Regions from separate parts of the Paenibacillus sp. FSL H8-0457 genome, predicted to be linked through region 1. Evidence: predicted binding sites of a transcription regulator. Region 1 holds the regulator's gene; each other region holds the start of a gene.

The links. The regulator NrdR, encoded in region 1, represses ribonucleotide reductase genes. The targets are predictions, from matches to a motif close to AACACNATATATNGTGTT.
Region 2: the regulator NrdR is predicted to act here: its motif matches at 1,408-1,425, upstream of MHI43_RS07985 (anaerobic ribonucleoside triphosphate reductase).
Region 3: the regulator NrdR is predicted to act here: its motif matches at 3,544-3,561, upstream of MHI43_RS23055 (adenosylcobalamin-dependent ribonucleoside-diphosphate reductase).

Annotation. Positions count from the first base shown of each region.
Region 1 is NZ_CP150293.1:5,564,944-5,571,066, forward strand. Features, by position in the region: gene MHI43_RS24770 (LLM class flavin-dependent oxidoreductase) at 1-210, opposite strand, end outside; gene MHI43_RS24775 (metalloregulator ArsR/SmtB family transcription factor) at 362-643, opposite strand; gene MHI43_RS24780 (TetR/AcrR family transcriptional regulator) at 760-1,365, opposite strand; gene MHI43_RS24785 (nuclear transport factor 2 family protein) at 1,562-2,341, shown strand; gene MHI43_RS24790 (ABC transporter permease) at 2,594-3,784, shown strand; tRNA gene MHI43_RS24795 (tRNA-Ala) at 3,911-3,983, opposite strand; gene nrdR (transcriptional regulator NrdR) at 4,163-4,636, opposite strand; gene MHI43_RS24805 (alpha/beta-type small acid-soluble spore protein) at 4,784-5,011, shown strand; gene MHI43_RS24810 (lytic transglycosylase domain-containing protein) at 5,080-5,646, opposite strand; gene coaE (dephospho-CoA kinase) at 5,643-6,123, opposite strand, start outside.
Region 2 is NZ_CP150293.1:1,846,408-1,852,530, reverse strand. Features, by position in the region: gene MHI43_RS07985 (anaerobic ribonucleoside triphosphate reductase) at 1-1,373, opposite strand, end outside; gene MHI43_RS07980 (PCYCGC domain-containing protein) at 1,609-2,148, opposite strand; gene MHI43_RS07975 (replication-associated recombination protein A) at 2,206-3,513, opposite strand; gene MHI43_RS07970 (hypothetical protein) at 3,754-4,035, shown strand; gene MHI43_RS07965 (UvrD-helicase domain-containing protein) at 4,339-6,123, opposite strand, start outside.
Region 3 is NZ_CP150293.1:5,160,545-5,166,667, reverse strand. Features, by position in the region: gene MHI43_RS23070 (hypothetical protein) at 1-426, opposite strand, end outside; gene MHI43_RS23065 (YqhG family protein) at 536-1,498, opposite strand; gene MHI43_RS23060 (SNF2-related protein) at 1,500-3,257, opposite strand; gene MHI43_RS23055 (adenosylcobalamin-dependent ribonucleoside-diphosphate reductase) at 3,669-6,123, shown strand, end outside.

The DNA.
Region 1 (6,123 bases):
TGCTGCCAGAATGACGGCTGGCGACGAGCTTGTGTATTCGATGCGATGATGCTCGCCGATGGCATAAACATCAAGGCCGACCTGATCTGCCAATTGGATTTCTTCGATCGCTTGGCGCAGCCTCTCGGCATGCGAGACACCGCCATTTCCGGGATTAGCATGGAGGAAGGTGCTCATTCCAATCTCCATCGTATTCGTTTGACCGCTCATAGTTATTCTCTCCTTCTTAATATGGAATAGGGATGATTAGCAAAGATCATTGAAGGATCATTCCAAGTCGACTCGTACGCCAAAACCTCATTCAAGTATGAGCCCCACCATTTCTACTGTTCTAAATATATAGAAATGATTTCGAAAAAAATTACGCCAACAAAAAGGGCGCAAATTTTTCCGCTACTTCTCGATTGACGTTATAGTGAATAAACGATCCATTCTTGCGAGAATCAATCAAGCCAGAGTCCGTCAATTGCTTTAAATGATGCGATAGCGTCGAGCCTGCAACCGATTCAAGCCTTTCACCGACCGCGGTGAAGCATAAATTGCTCTCTTTCGCGAGCAGTAAAGCGATCTTCAGCCGGGTGGGTTCCCCCAAAGCTTTATACACTTTAACCGCTTGCCCGATAGCTTCTTGATTTTCTCCCACTGTACCCACCTCCCGCATATCTTCTGCAGTTCTATAACTATCGAAATCAATATTAGCACCATGTCATTCAAATGTAAAGGGCAGATCTGAACCCTGCTCCTTCTACTTCGCTAATTTTATTCCTCGACGGCGATGCCGGCAGCCCTTAAATGCCCGTAGGCAACGATTCTGCTAAACTGAGATGAAACTTCATCTGCAGGAAGGGGTTTATCGTTTTTAATCCACCAAATGACAATCCCCATGAAAGACGCTCCGAGGTATTCGATCAGCAATTCCTTGGATATCGCTAATGGGGAGTTTCCCTGAGCAGGTTTCCACCCCTCAATTAATTTATCTTTAATGATATTTTCCATTTTCGCTTGAAACTGATAGATTCTATTCTCATCTATTAACATGGAATGATAAAAGGTCAAATTTAGAGAAATATGCTCCAGTACAGTTTGCATGACTGTCTCGAGTAGAGAAATACTGAAAGGATTCATGCTGATGGGACAAAGAACGACCGCATCCTTTAATGCGCTTAACAATTCATTCATACATGTATCTAATAACTCAGGCTTGTTTTGGTAGTGGAGATAAAAAGTGTTTCGATTGATCATAGCCCGATCGGCAATATCCTGGATCGTTATCGATTCATATCCCTTTTCCTGAATAAGCTCATAAAACGCCTTTCGAATCGATTGTTTCGTGCGCAGTATTCTTAGGTCGGTTTTCTTGTTCATTGTTTTCGTTCCCCCTAAAATTTATTTAGGTCGTTAAGCGACAAAGTTTTATGAGTTGTCTGTTATCCATCATAACTAAAAATATTGAATATTGAGCGTTATATTAGCCTCTATTATAATGAGCAACAGATAAATAAACAACGTAATGTTCATTATTTATCTAATGACCAAAAAAAATTCCAAGGAGGATATTCCAATGACATCCAACCATCAACATGAGCTTGTTCGTAAGGCAGTCGCCGTACTGGAAAGTTTTGAGAGCGGCAACCCTGAAGCGATTACGGCTTACGTTCATCCAGATCAATATATTCAGCATAACCAGGCCTTACTCGATGGTCGTGAATCCATGCTTGGCGCACTTGATCATTTAAAGGAAATGGGTACCAAGGTAAGCATTAAGCGTACTTTAGTTGACGGAAATTATGTGGCTCTTCATTCTGTATATCATTTTCACGGCCCTAAAATCGTATTTGATCTCTTCCGTTTTGAGAATGGACTCATCGTCGAGCATTGGGACAATTTGCAAGAGATGGTGGAGAAGACACCAAGCAATCATACGATGATTGACGGACCGGTTACGATTAAGGATATCGACAAGACGGATGCCAACAAAGCATTTGTCAAAAGCTATGTTGAGAACATCTTGCTCGGGAAGAACCCTGACCTGCTGGCCTCTTACTTTGATGGAGATCACTACATTCAACATAGTCCGCATATTGCAGACGGCCTTTCAGGTCTTCATACTGCTTTGCAGGCTCTGAAGGAGAGAAATATTGAGTTTCAATATACTCATGTCCACCAAGTAATCGGACAAGGCGATTTTGTCCTTACAATGAGTGAAGGTCTATTTGATGGTCAACATACTGCTTTCTACGATCTGTTCCGCGTAGAGGATGGAAAGATCGCTGAGCATTGGGACGTAATCGAGGCCATACTGCCGGCAGAAAAACGAAAAAATTCGAACAGTAGATTTTGAAATTTGTGTGGCTAAATCGCAAGGCATTGCCGAAATGTAAGTGCGGTGATGTCTTGCGCTTCACGAATGTACTTGAGCAATCAATTTTGTAATCAAAAAGATACAGAAGCGTTGCTGCAGCAACGCTATTTTTGTTCATTGCCATGAAGTGACCGTGTGATGCAGCCATATTATATGGTAGCCCTTCACAAATGAACATTGCCGTTGATAGTCAACCATATGTTCATTATAAAGAACAAGGAGTAGTGGATCATGAAAATGCTGACACAAAAAATGATGTGGCTGGGAATGGTGCTCGTCCTGATCGTGTTGACCGTATTCGGGGTAGTGATGATGGGATCGGTGCTTGGATCGAAGCCAAAGGAGGTCCCGGTGGCCCTCGTTATCCTTGACCAGCCGGCAGAGCTGCCGACTGGAGAAACGTTTGCGGTAGGGGAAATGATCCGGGAAAAGTTGCTTTCGAGCCCGGCAATGCCGTTTGTCTGGTCTGTCGTGGATTCCGAGGAAAAGGCTCGGGAAGGACTGGATAAACGCGAATATTACGGAGCGATGGTGATTCCGGCGGATCTGAGCAGCGGTTTACTCTCGTTAGCGACTCACTCGCCGATTCACCCTAATGTGAGAATCATCTCCAACGAGGGTATGAACACCCAAGCCTCGATGGTCGTAAGACAGGCAATGGGGCAAGCGATGAACATGATCAATGGGGAACTGTTGCAGCAGCTGCTTGGGCAGATCGGACAGCAAACGGAGCAAATTCCCATTGAAACGGCTAAAGCTTTAATGATACCGGTGAACGTTCAGGAGGAAGTCGTGCATCCACCGGGAGTGAATCATGCGGCGGGGAATGCGCCGGGTTTGTTTACCCAGATTATATGGATCGGCAGCATGGTGACCGGAGTCGTCTTGCTCCTGGCTAGCCAGAAGGCGGTCGCTGCGGGTTCAAGGAGATGGACAGTCAGCGCGCTGCAAGCTATCGGGGGGCTTGCGATCGTCGGCATAGCCTCGTGCTTCACCATATGGATGGCTTCGTCGTGGTACGGCATGGAACTGGCGAACGCGGGGGAGACGTGGTTGTTCTTATGGTTGGCTGGATCGGCGTTCTTCTTGTTGCAATCTTCCTTGCTGAATTGGATCGGATTCCGTGCAATACCGCTGCTCGTACTGCTGATGTTCTTCTCCGTGCCGCTCCTGAACATGGCTCCGGAGTTCTTGTCGCAGACGACGCGAGATTGGATCTATTCGTGGACGCCACTGCGGTTCGCGGCAGGAGGGCTACGGGAAGTAATGTACTTCGGCGGACTGGACGCAGCTCACTCAAACGCCTTGATTTTGTGGGGCGTCGCCGGTGGATTTTTGGTCTTGCTGCTCTCTTCCGGATTTAAGGCAAATCGAGCGACAGATGCCGCCCCTACTTCTGTTACAGGCGATACAATAAAGTAAGAACAATCAACGATGCGTTGTACTTCCTTTATTTACGCTCATGTTATAATTAAATTTTCTGGGAAGTATTAAAAAGTTATTAAAAAAACAAAAAAACCCTTGATTTCTCAAGGGTTTTTCTTCGTATGGAGCCTAGGGGGATCGAACCCCTGACCTCATCGCTGCCAGCGATGCGCTCTCCCAGCTGAGCTAAGGCCCCGTAAGCGACTTCTATATCATATAAAAAATCAGCAGGCATGTCAACACTTTTTCAGAACTTTTTTGATAATGCGCAGTGCCTTTTTTCCTTCTCTATATAATGTCACTTATCGATGATGAGAATTTGGCGCCATGAGAGCGCCGGAAGAGCACCAGGGTCATTTAAGAACCGTGGCGCTCTTACAGCTCCTGGACGTCCGTATCCTTGGACAGCAGGCTTTTCAGTTCCTTCATGAACATATTGATATCCTTGAACTGCCGGTACACGGACGCAAACCGAACGTAAGCCACCTCGTCGACCGGATATAACCGCTCCATCAGAAGCTCCCCGATCTGGCGGCTCTCCACTTCCGCCGCCGCGGTATTGCGCAGCGCCTTCTCGACATCCGATACGATCATATCCAGCTGGTCCACGGATACCGGACGCTTCTCGCATGCCCTTATCAAACCGCGGAGCACCTTCTCCCGGCTGAACTCTTCGCGGCTTCCGTCCTTTTTCACGACGATCAGCGGCGTTTCCTCCACCATTTCAAAGGTTGTGAATCTCTTGCTGCACTGCTCGCATTCCCTGCGGCGGCGGATGGATTTATTCTCGTTGGCAGGCCTGGAATCCAGCACTTTCGTTCCGGCATAACTGCAATATGGACACTTCATAAGTTGTCTTCACTTCCTTTGTATTCAGCGTGATTCGCCCTTAATGGGCGTCAGAAAAATTTACCAGCAAAACTTTTGTCTTTTATGTTATGAAAATGCGAGACCCGAGACATAATACTTTTACCAACCCAAGGAGGTGAACTTAACATGGCACAAAGCAACAACAACTCCAACAACCTGGTTGTTCCTCGCGCAAACGCTGCTCTTGAGCAACTGAAGTACGAGGTAGCTCAAGAACTTGGTATCTCCATTCCACAAGACGGATACCAAGGTAACATGACTTCCTATGAGAACGGTTCGATCGGGGGATACATCACAAAGCGTCTTGTAACCCTGGCCGAGCAACAATTGGCTGGTCAATACTCCGGTCAATAATTGATTCTTCCTTAAAAAAGGAGTGTTGGCGGCTCGATGTAAGAGCCTGTCCAGCGCTCTTTTTTTCTTTAGAAGCCGCCCTTATACACATCCGTATATTGATTATAATAATAAATCACGCGCTGTACATAATGCCGGGTTTCCCCGATGGGTATACTCTTCACGTTCTCATAGGTTCCGTCCCACATGCCCTTGTTGATCCAATTCTTGACGTTCCCCGGGCCCGCGTTATAAGCGGCGATGGCGGCAATCGGATTGCCGTCCATTTCCTTGTGCAGATTCTGAATGTACCAGGTGCCCAGCTGGATGTTCGCATCCACTTCATTCTTTACGCTCAGCAGGTTCACCGACGGGAGCTTGGCCATTTCCATCGCCCAGTTCGCCGTATCCGGCATCAGCTGCATAATGCCCAGCGCGCCCTTCTTGGATTCCTTGCCCGGCTTGAAATTCGTTTCCACCCGGATGATCGAGGCCACCAGAAACGGATCGACCTCATAATAAGCGGCATGTTTGCGGATCTCATCCTTATAATGGATCGGATACAGCAGGGTCATCCAATTGGAGCTTAAGAACAGCAGCGCTACAAAAGAAACGAACAGCAGGAGCAGCACCCTTTTTTTACGAAGCCACTTCATAACTGAACCAACCTATTCCACAGGTTGTCCACCTGCTGCTGCGTTTCGGCCAACGTGCCGCTGTTATCGATCAGGATATCCGCTCGAAGCTTCTTCTCCTCAATGTCCATCTGGCTGCTAAGACGCGCCTCTGCCGCTTCCCGGGTAAGAGCGTCCCGCTCCATCAAACGCGCAAGCTGCAGCTCGCGCGGGACATAGACAACAGCGATCTGCTTCAGATAAGGATAGGCTTCCCTTGCCTCCAGCAGCAATGGAATATCCGCTACCACGAGCCGGTCGGGATGCTGCCGTTCATACGCCTCCGTCCGTTCCCGGATTTCCTGCCGGATTGCCGGATGCGTAATCTCATTCAATGCCGCTCTCTGCTCCGGATGATGGAAAATCATCTCCCCGAGCTTCTTTCGATTCAACGTACCGTCTTCAAACAGGATCGCTTGTCCAAAATGTTCGGTCACTTTACCCAGCACCGGATGACCC
Region 2 (6,123 bases), 3.4 Mb from region 1:
CCTTGGACGATGCCATGTTCAATCCCGAGCCGGACCAAATTGATCGTATTAAAGGACAGGTTGCCCTTGCCGCTTAGGCGGTTTCGCCCAAAGCGATCCGAAATCGTGCGGGTCCTGCAGCCCATGGTGGCAATAATCGTGTCCGGCTCGCCCGGGTTATAATAGACGAGATTAAACGACGCGTCCACGTTGACGAAATTCGGGTAGAGCCTGCGGCTGGAGCACTCGACGGCTTTCAGGAACAGGTCGTAATTCGGCTCGCCTTCCGCCTGGTTGACCCCCTGCTTGCACTGGAAAATATGCTGCGGAAATATCGGCGTCTCTCCCCCGCCGAGCCCCTTCATTGTGGCATCCAGCAGGGCGTGGGAAACCAGCCTTCCTTCGGTTGACGTGCACATGCCGTAATTCAACGAAGTGAAAGGAATTTGTCCGCCGGCCCGGCTGCTCATCGTATTCAAATTATGGATCAAGGATTCCGCGGCCTGCTTTGCTTCATTCACCGTTTCATTATAGGCATAATGGTATATTCGCGGATATGTGTCCTTCAGCTGCTCATTGTCTATGTATATTTCGTGATCCTCAAGAGCTCGTTCATACGGCCGATCCTCTCCCAGCCCCGCTTCTCCGAAGTAGGCCAGCCCTTTGCGAAAATGCCGACGAAACGATTTGCCGACATACGGCGCGAGATCCCAATCGATTTTGCTGCCGGACACGCCGCCGAATTGGCTGTTCTGCTGGGATTGAAAGATGATGGCTACCAGCGCCATGGCGGTCATGATGCTCTGCGGCGGCCTGACCGATCCGTTACCGGTATTGAAGCCCTTGGCCAGCAACCGGCCGAACGGGATGAAGATGCAGTTCGTCGTTCCCAGCGCATACTGGTCCAGGTCATGAACGTATACATACCCATCCCTCACCGCTCTCGAGAGCTCTGTGGGCAGGATGAATTTGCTTGCCATCCATTTGGCGTATTCGGAGCCGATCCGGCTCATTTTTCCGCTGAAGGATTCCCCGTTCAGATTCGCGTTCTCCCGCAGCAGGTCCAAATCGGTTACCCCGATCACATCCCTGCTGATCTTATAAAGCTCTCCCCGCCGCATCCGCTCCAGATCGCGGGCCTCCCTGTAATGTTGATAGGCAGCCGCTACCTCGGGATAACCCGTGCTTTGCAAATGCTCCACAACGATATCTTGAATCTCCTCCACGCTAACTTGTTCCATCCCCGCAGTGGCAGTGGCAACCTCATCTCCAATCCGCAAGGAAGCATCCTTGCGGGAAACACCCTCCACCGCCATAAAAGCTCTATCCACCGCCTCCACGATCCGGCTTGTCTCAAATTTTACCAGGCATCCGTCTCTCTTCATGACCTTCATGAATAGGAACAACTCCTCTTCTTCTTATCGTTAACACACTATATATAGTTTTGTTTCATTAATTTACATCCATATATAGTTTCATGCTGTGATATAGGTCACGATGGTCGGTCTTTAAAATCGAATAGGGCTGCACTTACGCTTAACCCCGAAGGGGATAGTGCCCTACAAAAAAAGGCACCTCGGGCGATCCTTGGATCACCATCGGGTACCTTCTTGTTTGACCGATAACAATTTAACTTTCCACAGGCGGCATCGGGGTTGGCGTCGGCTTGGCATAGCCGGTGCTGTATTTCTCGTCGATCGCGGTCCGGATATCCGTTACGCTCATGCCCTCGCTGCTCATTTTGGCAGATTCCACGGCAATGTCCAAACACACCCCGCAGCGGGTGCCGTGATCGTCCCACACCACCGTGCCGTCCTCCTGAATCTCATCGATAAAACAGTTCAGGTTGCTCTCATGACCGGCACTTTCCCCGCAGCCGCAGTAACAAGGAATGTATTTCAGGACATCACTCACCTGCGCGGACAAAGCATAAATCGTTTGGAGCTCGCTGGTCTGGCTCTTCAAAAAGGTCGGCAGCTCATCGATCGAAGACGTCGCCTCCTGGATATCCCCGTTGGACAACTGCGTCTGATGTCCGTGCTCATGCGCCGCCTCGGCTGCCTGTCCACCTGCGACCTGCTCCTGGGCGCTTTTTCCCGAACAGCCGCTCAGCATAAGGCCGGCGGACAGCAGCAGGATGACAAACCGTTGTTTCCCTGTTTTCATCATTCATTTCCTCCATTTAATTAAGCTAGCGGCCGTAATTCCCGTTATCGCCGTACGACCCTATTCTTCGCGTCGTAATCGCTGGTTGTGGGCGATCTTGGCTTCGTTCCCCTGCTCCGTGGCCTGATAGAACACCCGGTGGGAGAGCTCCTTCGGCAAATACTCCTGCTTCACGTAATGGCCCGGATAATCGTGCGGGTACTTGTAGCCGACATGTCCCAGCTTAACCGCCCCCGAGTAATGCGCATCGCGCAGATGCAGCGGAACCTCCGCCGATTTCACTTCATCCATGGCGGACATCGCGCGGGATATAGCGGATACAACGCCATCGGATTTCGGGCTCTCCACGGCGAACAGGATCGCCTGAGCGATGTTCAGCTTGGCTTCCGGCCAGCCGTTGTTCCGGTAGGCATCCAATGCGCTTACCGCCTGCACCATGGCTTGGGGATTGGCAAGCCCGATATCCTCGCTGCTGGCAGCAATCAGGCGGCGGATGAACACCATCGGGTCCATGCCGAGCTTTTCGACCGCATACAAAAACCAGAACAGCGCCGCATCGCTGGAGCCCCGAATGCTCTTGTGAAAGGCGGACAGCACATCGTACTGCGTGGACTCGTCCGCACGCACGGTAGGTCGGCGAATCGATTCCTCGGCCACCTCGAGCGTAATATGAACCGTACCGGTGGAATCCGGAGGCGTCGTCATCGCTGCCAGCTCCAGCGCATTGAGTGCACGCCGGATATCCCCGTTCGCCATGGCTGCAATGTGCTCCAGCGCTTCCTCATCGGCCATGAGATCCATGAATCCAAGACCCTTGTCTTGATCGATCAGCGCGCGCCGCATCGCAATCATGGAATGGTCCTTGGTCAGCGGCTGAAGCTGAAACAAGGTAGAACGGCTCATTAAAGCTCCGTTGACGTAATGAAAGGGGTTCTCGGTCGTCGCGCCGATAAATATGATCGTGCCGTTCTCCACGGCAGGCAGCAGCGCATCCTGTCTGGAGCTGTTGAACCGGTGCACCTCATCCAAAAACAGGATTGTTTTGGTGCCGTACAGGCTGCGGTTGCTCTGGGCTTGCTCAATGACTTCCCTGACGTCCTTTACCGAGGCTTCCACCGCGTTAAGGCGAACGAAATACCCTTTCGTTTGCTGGGAAATGATATGCGCAAGCGTTGTTTTGCCGCAACCAGGCGGGCCGTACAATAAAATCGACGAAACCTGGTCCGCCTCTATGGCCCGCCGGAGCAGTTTGCCCGGTCCGATTATATGCTCTTGTCCTATATATTCATCCAGCGACGAAGGGCGCATCCGATCGGCCAGCAGCCGGGAATCCCGGTCCCCTTCACGCCCGATACTGAATAAATCCATGACAACACTTCCTTGTCTGATATCAATGCAAAAATAAGTCGTTTCAATCCAATCCATCACGCTCTATCATATCATATTCGAATTCGCCGTGCCTGCGCTGCGGTAAGTTCCTCTCCTACGCTTCATTCGTCCCATGGCTCGGATATTGCATCTGATTTTGATCATATCCAACTTTTATCGAACCGGAAGCGTTTCATATAATAGGGAAACGTTTGAAAAGCCTGATCTGGGGAGAATGTGATGACGACTCGCAAAAAATCCGTACGCAAATTGTATAACGCGGCAATAAATATGGCGATCAGTATACTGGGGCTCTACCTTCATGTCAGTACCCATCATCTTTTGAAAGAAACATTCGGTCCCGGATATTTCGACGATGAGCGACTCGCGATGAACCTGCTGTATGCCGTCCTCATCCTGCAGTTCCTGCTCGGCTTGTATGTCTTCATACGTTCAGCCATCATGCTTTACGAGTACAGGCAGGGAATCCGGAGTGAGGACGACGACGAGGTCTTGTTATGAAGCGTGTCGCTTAACCACTATGCACGAAGGGAGACTATGGAATTGAAACGAAAGCCTATGCGAAAAATGGCCCTCTTCATCCTTCTGGCCGCTGCCTGTTCCATCCTTGCTGTCTGGACTTTGATCCGGTTTATCGAAAATCTGGGCTCCTCCTACCAAATGATTGGTTAAACCCCTAGCAAGCCCCTGCACAACAAAAAAGTCCCGCAGAGGCTAACACATGCTGCCATGTGAATCCCTGCGGGACTTCCGATTCTCTCTATTGACATTCCGGGAACCGACAGCCGTTGCGCAATCGCACGATTACTCCGCTGGCCAACCGCTCGCCATGATCTCTGATGTCTCTGCCATGATATACGAAGGCAGCGGCTCCCCGTGCAACAGCCACAGCTCATGCAGTGCACGCGTACAGCCTACATACATCAGCTTGGCATCCCAAGCTTTCTCCGCGTAATGCGCCCGGTCCGCATCTGCCACCACAACGGCATCGAACTCAAGCCCTTTGGACAAGTACACGGGGAGCACGGAATATCCGCCCTGATACGTTCCTTTGCTGCCATCGATCAGATTCAGCATCGGCCAGGACGGGCTTAACTCCTCATGCAGCTCTTTCGCTTCCCGCAAGGTGCGGGTGAGAATGGCTACCGTCCGGTATTCCTTGGCAATGAGCGCACCCATGGCCCGCTCCAAATCCTTCCTTCTGGCGTTCGCGGCATCATAAGGAATGAGGCGAACGGCATCGCCGCTACGGAATACGGGCACGGCCAGCAGGTCGCTTGCGACCCCCTTCTCCAGTATCCCATTGGCAAATTCAATGATCTCCATCGTGGAACGGTAGCTGCGCGTCAGCGCAAAATAAGCCGTTTCCTCTTCCTTGAACAGGGAGCTCATTTCTTCCCACGCATGCACGCCGCGATACGCATGAATGCCCTGCGACAGATCGCCTAGTATGGTGAAGGAATGTCCTCTTACGAACAGATCCAGCACAGCCACCTGAAACGGAGAGAAATCCTGGGCTTCATCGATGACGATGTGGTCAAACCGCTGCTCTGAGGAAATATCGTTCAGCAAGCAGTGGAAATACAGCAGGGCAGGCAAATCCTCTTCCCGGACCACATTCTTCTTCAGATCTTTGCGCGTTGCGGCCAGTACCTCCGGCGGAATAAGAGCGGAGAGCTCTTCGACCCAGGAGCCAGCCGCCTTGACCGCTCCAAACAATTGCTTATATAGGGAAATCGGTTCAAATTTCGGCCAGCGATTGGCATAAGCCTTTTCTCGTTGTGCCGCTTTTTTCTTCCGTTCTTTCAGCACGGCCGCCGATGGCGATTTCTTCAGCTCCATTAAGGCCCAGCGATGCAATCTGGCGAGCAGCCGTTCCTTCCGTTTCGCCAGCGGATAGGGCTTATATTCCTGGTAAAACCATTCCGCCATCGTCTCCTGTTTCAGCACGGCTCCATCCCATGGAGAGAAATCCCCGTCCGGTAGGGCTGCGGCTTCGATGGACTCCACGCACCGCCGCACGATATCCATCAGCCTTAAGGAGCCTTTATAGCGCCCGCTCACATTATCGTCGATATCCGGCGTCCCTTGGCCCGGTTCCGTCTCGAACCACTGATGAAGCGTCTGTGCATGATCCTCCGAGGACAGCTGAATATCAAGCAGCTTCGCCGCCCAATCGCCAAAGGTCCGCTGCTGAATATCACCAACTCCGAGCTCGGGCAGCACATCGGATATGTAATCCAGGAACATGAGGTTTGGCGCGAATATGATCATTTTCTCGGCCGTTACCTGCTCCTTGTACTGGTAGAGCAAATAAGCCAGCCGATGCAGCGCCACCGTCGTTTTTCCGCTTCCCGCCACCCCTTGGATGATGAGGGCGGTGTTCTTGGCCGCCCGGATGATTTTATCCTGCTCCGCTTGGATCGTGGACACGATATCCCGCAGCCGGTTATCCTTGTTCTCTCCGAGACGGTAGACCAAAAACTCATCGGATACGGCAGGTCCGCCGCTTTCCCGATTGTACGTGTCCGATACCCGCTCCAAAATTTGCTTGCGGATCACGACGTTTCGTTTTAAATACACAAGCCC
Region 3 (6,123 bases), 400 kb from region 1:
CGGACCAAGTGGGGTGAATTCCAGCTCTGCTCCGTCCCAGGCAGTAAATGGCGCATGCACCGATAGTTGATCCACGGTCTGTTCTGTAAAGTCTACCAAACTTTCCGGTACTTGAGCCCGGGCGCTGCTGTAGGCGAGGCTGGATGCAGACTGGACAGCAAGCAGAGCGTCTGCCGCACTGACGGCGCTCGCAGGATTGGGGGTGTCTGCTTCACGAGCCGCAGCCATGCCTGCCTGCGGGTGGGTCGTGCTGAACCACAGGAGTGCCGTTACGATGACGGAGGCAGACCACCTTCGATATTGGATAAAGCGTTTGTTGTCGATTGATTTAGGTTTGCGCTTGTTGTCCTTGTCATCCTGGTAATGGGGTTCCATGTTCCACAGCTTCAAATCGCTAACCGCCTTTCCTTGGCCCTTACGCGCCATGGATGTGATGGAATCATCATATCGGACAAGCTCTGCAAAGGCTGTTGCAAGCTGTCGCGGCAGGGGAAGGGAGAATGGTTCTTTTTTTGCCTGCTTTTGTAGAGAGGCGTCATGAAGACGCGCCCACGGGCGAACACAGATGAAACAGACCGCAGGTTATGGCGGACAGGCTCACTTTCGGCTCGTACTGCCACTGCATTTCCGACCGGCGGTTCTTGTACTGCTCCTCGATTTGCGCCTTTTTCTCTTCGTCCTGCTCTTTGAGCAAATCCTCGTAGTAGCCGTCGATGACCACCAGCTCGTCTTCGAGGCGTTCCTTAGCTTTCGCCGCCCAATCGTAATCCAGCTTGCTCAGTTTGTTGATCAGATGATTCTCCAGGGCAGCTACGGCCTGCTCAAGGGTGAGAGCCGCCGGTCTGACGTGAACGCTCTCGGGCAGGCGTGGAGTCAATTCGCGCCCATGCAGAATGGCGGGGAAGTCTTCGGTAATCGCGCGGCTGGACAGCGAGATTCCGAGAAAAAACAATTCCTCCCGCTTCAGATCGCAGCTGAACTCCACCTTGAAGCAGACGCCCAGCCACTGCTCATAAGGCGTGGAACGGCCCCGGGGACGCGGTTCTGCATCCCGCTGCTGGAACAGATACACGCATTTGCCCTCTTCGCGGGAGGCATTCCAAATCTGGGCCAGCCGGCTGCTGCCGTAGCCGATATTCTCCCGCTGAATCCGGCCTGGCCCCAAGATCGGCAGTACCGGGGCGTTCCCGTAATAGCGCGCCAGCAGCGGATCCTGTGCAGGTGCGTTAAGCTGGGTTTTGGCTTTGGCTTCTTCCGCCTTGGCGAGCCGTTCGTCGTATTTTTCCGGATCAAACACGAAGTTGAACGACAGCGTTTCGGCGGGAGCCCCGGTACGTTCCACGAACCCCCAGTAATAGGGGCGGTTGGTGAGCATTTTGTCTGCCTGCGGCGACAGTTTCACGGTGACATGCTCGGGCGATTTTTCGATGACGGTGCATTCGGTGGCTTCCAAATAGGCCATGAAGTGCTGCTGCACCTCCTGCGGCGTCATGGTCATATTAGGCTTCTTCCTCTCTGAGAGTTTCTTCGGCCGCGCTTTCCAGCTCGACGTCCTGCTTGATATGGTGAATGGAGTCGCCCAATGTGCTGATGCGCTGGCGGATTTCATCATCATTGCCGGACTCCAGCATGATTTTGTACAGGCTCTTCTCGATCGTTTCCTTCTTCTCGAAGCGCTCCAGGATAACGTCAAGCCCGCCGATGACCATCTCGAACATGTTGATCTTCTCGTGCAGCAGGTTCAGGATATGCTCCTCGATGGTTCCCGAAGTCGACAGGTTGTAGATCTTCACGTCATTGGTCTGGCCTAGACGGTGCACGCGTCCGATCCGCTGCTCGACCCGCATCGGATTCCAGGGCAGATCAAAGTTGATCATATGGTGGCAGAATTGCAGGTTGATGCCTTCGCCGCCGGCTTCCGTCGCGATCATGACCTGCGCCTTGCCGCGGAAAAGGTCCATCATCCAGTCCTTCTTGCCGCGGTTCATGCCGCCCCGGTACGGGACGGAGACCAGCCCGTGATCGCGGAAATAATTGAGCAAGTATTCCTGCGTGGCCCGATATTCCGTGAACACGATGACCTTCTCGTTCATTTGCTGAATGAGCTCGATGGCTTTTTCCGCCTTGGTGTTTGCTTTGATGGCCTTGATGAGATAGACGAGCTCCCAAATTTTATCGCGCAGCGGAGAGTCCTCCGGCAGCTTCTTGGACAGATTAACAAGGGTCACGAAGACGGCATCCCGGCTGCTGCATACTTCCCGCTGCAGGGTGACGAGCGACAGCATACTGCTTAAATTTCCCCCAGCTGCCTGATACTGATCTTTGACGAAGGACGTAACGCCGTCGTATAATGACTGTTCTTCAGGCGAAAGGCTGAGTCCCACGTTGCGGACGGACCGCTTCGTGAACTTCACTTCGCCTTCGCCCCGACGGTTTCGGATCATGACCTTGGACAGCTCATCCTTGAGCTGGTCCTGGTTCTTCGGTCTTCGTTTATCCACGACAAAATTAGCGGCAAACTGTCCCTGGCCGCCAAGCTGGCCCGGTTTCAGCAGCGTGATGAGATTGAAGAGCTCGCTGAGGTCGTTCTGCACCGGCGTGGCGGTGAGCAGGAGACAGTATTTTTTGCGCAGCTTTTGGATGAATTGATAATTGGATGTTTTCTTGTTCTTGAGCTTGTGCGCTTCATCGATGATGAGCATGTCGTATTCCTGGTTCAGCAGAATCTCCTGATGCGGATCGCGCTTGGCCGTGTCCATGGAGGCGACAACGATGTCATTGCCCCAGGAATATGCTTTTTTCTGCGCGACCGCGGGAATGCCGAACTTGGAGTTCAGCTCGCGGACCCATTGCAGAACCAGGGAAGCAGGTACGAGAATCAGCACTTTGGATACCAGTCCGCGCACGATGTATTCTTTTAAAATAAGACCGGCTTCAATCGTCTTGCCAAGTCCCACCTCATCCGCCAAAATGGCTCTGCCCGACATCTCGAACAAAACGCGTCTTGCGGTATCGGTCTGATGGGGGAGCGGGGATAAACCGCCAAGGTGCTTGAGGCACTGCAGTTCTTCAAAGCTTGTAACGAGGCGCGATTTCTCGCCCTCAACGGCAAGCTGGGCCAGACGATAGTCACCCCAAGGGCCTCCTTTGTCCAGTCGGCCAGAGAGATCGTCAAACCAAGAACGGTCGATCTGCAATGGAACGGGAAGGCGCGGGTCGAAAATCATGCCTGAGTCGGCAGATGGCTGTTGGTTCATGTCGATCTCCTCCTGTGATGAAAGATTCCGGGCCAGCGGTGTATATGTAGTATGGACGAAAAAAGAAGTCTTCATAACCTTGCACGGATTCGGCAGCCGCGGAATACCTTATAGAGCGCACGGCTGCTGGAATTGGATATTTTCATCCTTTTTTTCATAGGGATCAGCGAAAAAGAGAGCGAGAGGAAGAAAGCGGAAGCTTGCGCGCGGGAGCTTGGAACTGTCGGCTTAATTTTCACATTATCGGCATAGTTAACCTATATATAGTGTAGTATAATGAATAAATAGCACTATATGTGGTGTGTATAGTGGTTTTGGATGTTTGACCGGCTACATAACAGGTTATGTTGTTGGTGAGCACATACTTGGGAATCTTTTAAATTTTATATCTTATATAGGAGGTAGTTGCACTTGAGTACGATGCAGAATCAGCGGCTGGAAGGTTTAAGCGAGAAGATCTTTTTGGACCGGTATGCCTGGAAGGATGCGGACACCAACAACGCCAAGGTCGGCGACGTGGTGCTCGTGCTGACAAAGGATGATCCTAAATTTCCGACCAAGGAAGTTGGCGAAATCGTGAAACGCGAAGGCCGCAAGGTCACCGTGAAGACACGGAAGGGCGAGCTTGTGGAGTCGGATGTGGAGAAGCTGACGTTAACCATCGAGAAAACGCCGGAAGAAATGTGGGATCGACTCGCGGCCGCCATGTCATCGGTTGAGGCAACGCCGGAACTGCAGGAAGAGTGGCGCGGGAAATTCCGCGAGATTCTGGATGATTGGAAGCTGGTCCCGGGCGGACGGATTGCTGCCGGAGCGGGTGCAAGCGATGAATTGACGCTGTTCAACTGTTACGTCATTCCTTCCCCGAAGGACAGCCGGGGCGGCATCATGGAAACCCTGAGCGAGATGACCGAGATCATGGCGCGCGGCGGCGGTGTCGGCATCAACTTGTCTTCCCTTCGTCCTCGGCGCGCGATCGTGAGAGGCGTGAACGGATCCTCCAGCGGTGCGGTATCGTGGGGCGGATTGTTCAGTTATACGACAGGCCTGATCGAGCAGGGCGGAAGCCGCCGCGGCGCGCTCATGCTGATGATGAACGATTGGCACCCGGACGTGGAGGATTTCATTACGGTGAAGCAGACGATGGGACAAGTCACGAACGCGAACCTGTCGGTATGCGTCAGCAACGATTTCATGAAAGCCGTGAAGGAAGATCTGGACTGGGAGCTCGTGTTCCCGGATACCACCGATCCCGATTACGATGAGCTGTGGGACGGCGATTTGGATAAATGGAAGAAAGCCGGACGCAGCATCATTCCATATAAAACGGTTAAAGCACGCGAGGTATGGCACACCATTATCGAATCCGCATGGAAATCGGCAGAGCCGGGCGTGGTCTTCATGGAATACTACAACCAGATGTCCAACAGCTGGTATTTCAACCCGATCATCTGTACCAACCCTTGCGGCGAGCAGGGACTTCCGGGCTGGGGCGTATGCAACCTGTCCGCGATGAACCTGTCGAAGTTCTACGATGAAGCGAATCATGACGTCGCATGGGATGAGCTGGCTACGACGACGCGTTACTCCGTGCGTTTCCTGGATAATGTCATCGACCGGACGCCTTACCATTTCGAAGAAAACGAATTGAACCAGAAAAAAGAGCGCCGCGTAGGCCTCGGAACGATGGGTCTGGCCGAGCTGATGATCAAGCTGAACATCCGTTACGGCAGCCCGGAATCGCTGGAGTTCCTGGATAAGCTGTATGGCTTCATCGCGCGCGAAGCGTATCTTGCATCCGCGGATATTGCCGAGGAGAAGGGCTCGTTCCAGGCATTCGATGCCGAACTGTATCTGCAAAGCGGCTTCATGAAAAATATGGCCGAGGTGTATCCGGAAGTTGCCGAAGCGGTCCGCAAAAAAGGCGCCCGCAACGTTACCGTCATTACCCAAGCGCCGACGGGAAGCACGGGTACGATGGTTGGAACTTCGACGGGCATCGAGCCGTACTTTGCCTTCAAATACTTCCGTCAAAGCCGTCTCGGCTTCGACGAGCAGTTCGTGCCGATTGCTCAGGATTGGCTGGACAGCCATCCGGGCGAAGAGCTTCCGGACTATTACGTCACCGCGATGAGTCTCTCCGCCGAGGATCACATCCGCGTGCAGGCGGCGATTCAGCGCTGGGTGGACAGCTCCATCTCGAAGACGGCGAACTGTCCGTCCGACTTCACGGTTGAAGATACGAAACGCCTGTATGAGCTGGCATTCGATCTGGGATGCAAAGGCGTTACAATCTACCGCGACGGCAGCCGCGACGTGCAGGTCTTGCAGACGGAGAAAAAAGAAGACAAAGCCGCCGAAGCGACAACAGCTTCTACCGCGGAAGCGGCGCTGGAGCAAAGCGCGGCAGGCCAAGCCGCTGAGGAAACGGCGAGCGTGGAGCCGGCTGCTGCAAGCGTGGCCGTGACAGCCTCGCCGAGCAAGAGCGGACTGGATAAACAATACAAGAAGCGTCCGCAAGTGCTGCGCGGCGCAACCTATAAAATGAACACGCCGTTCGGCATGGCCTACATCACAATCAATGATCTGGACGGCATTCCAAGCGAAATCTTCCTGAACGTCGGCAAAGCCGGATCGGATGTGTTCGCGATGGCGGAAGCCCTGGGCCGCGTATGCTCCCTGTTCCTCCGTTACGGGGACCACGGCAACAAGGTGGAGCTGCTGATCAAGCACCTCAAGGGCATCGGCGGCACCGGCGCGATCGGCTTCGGCGCGAACCGCGTCGAGTCCATCGCCGACGCCGTGGCGAAGGCGCTCGAGACGCACGTGGCCAACAACGCCGAGGCGGATCATGACCATGATCCGG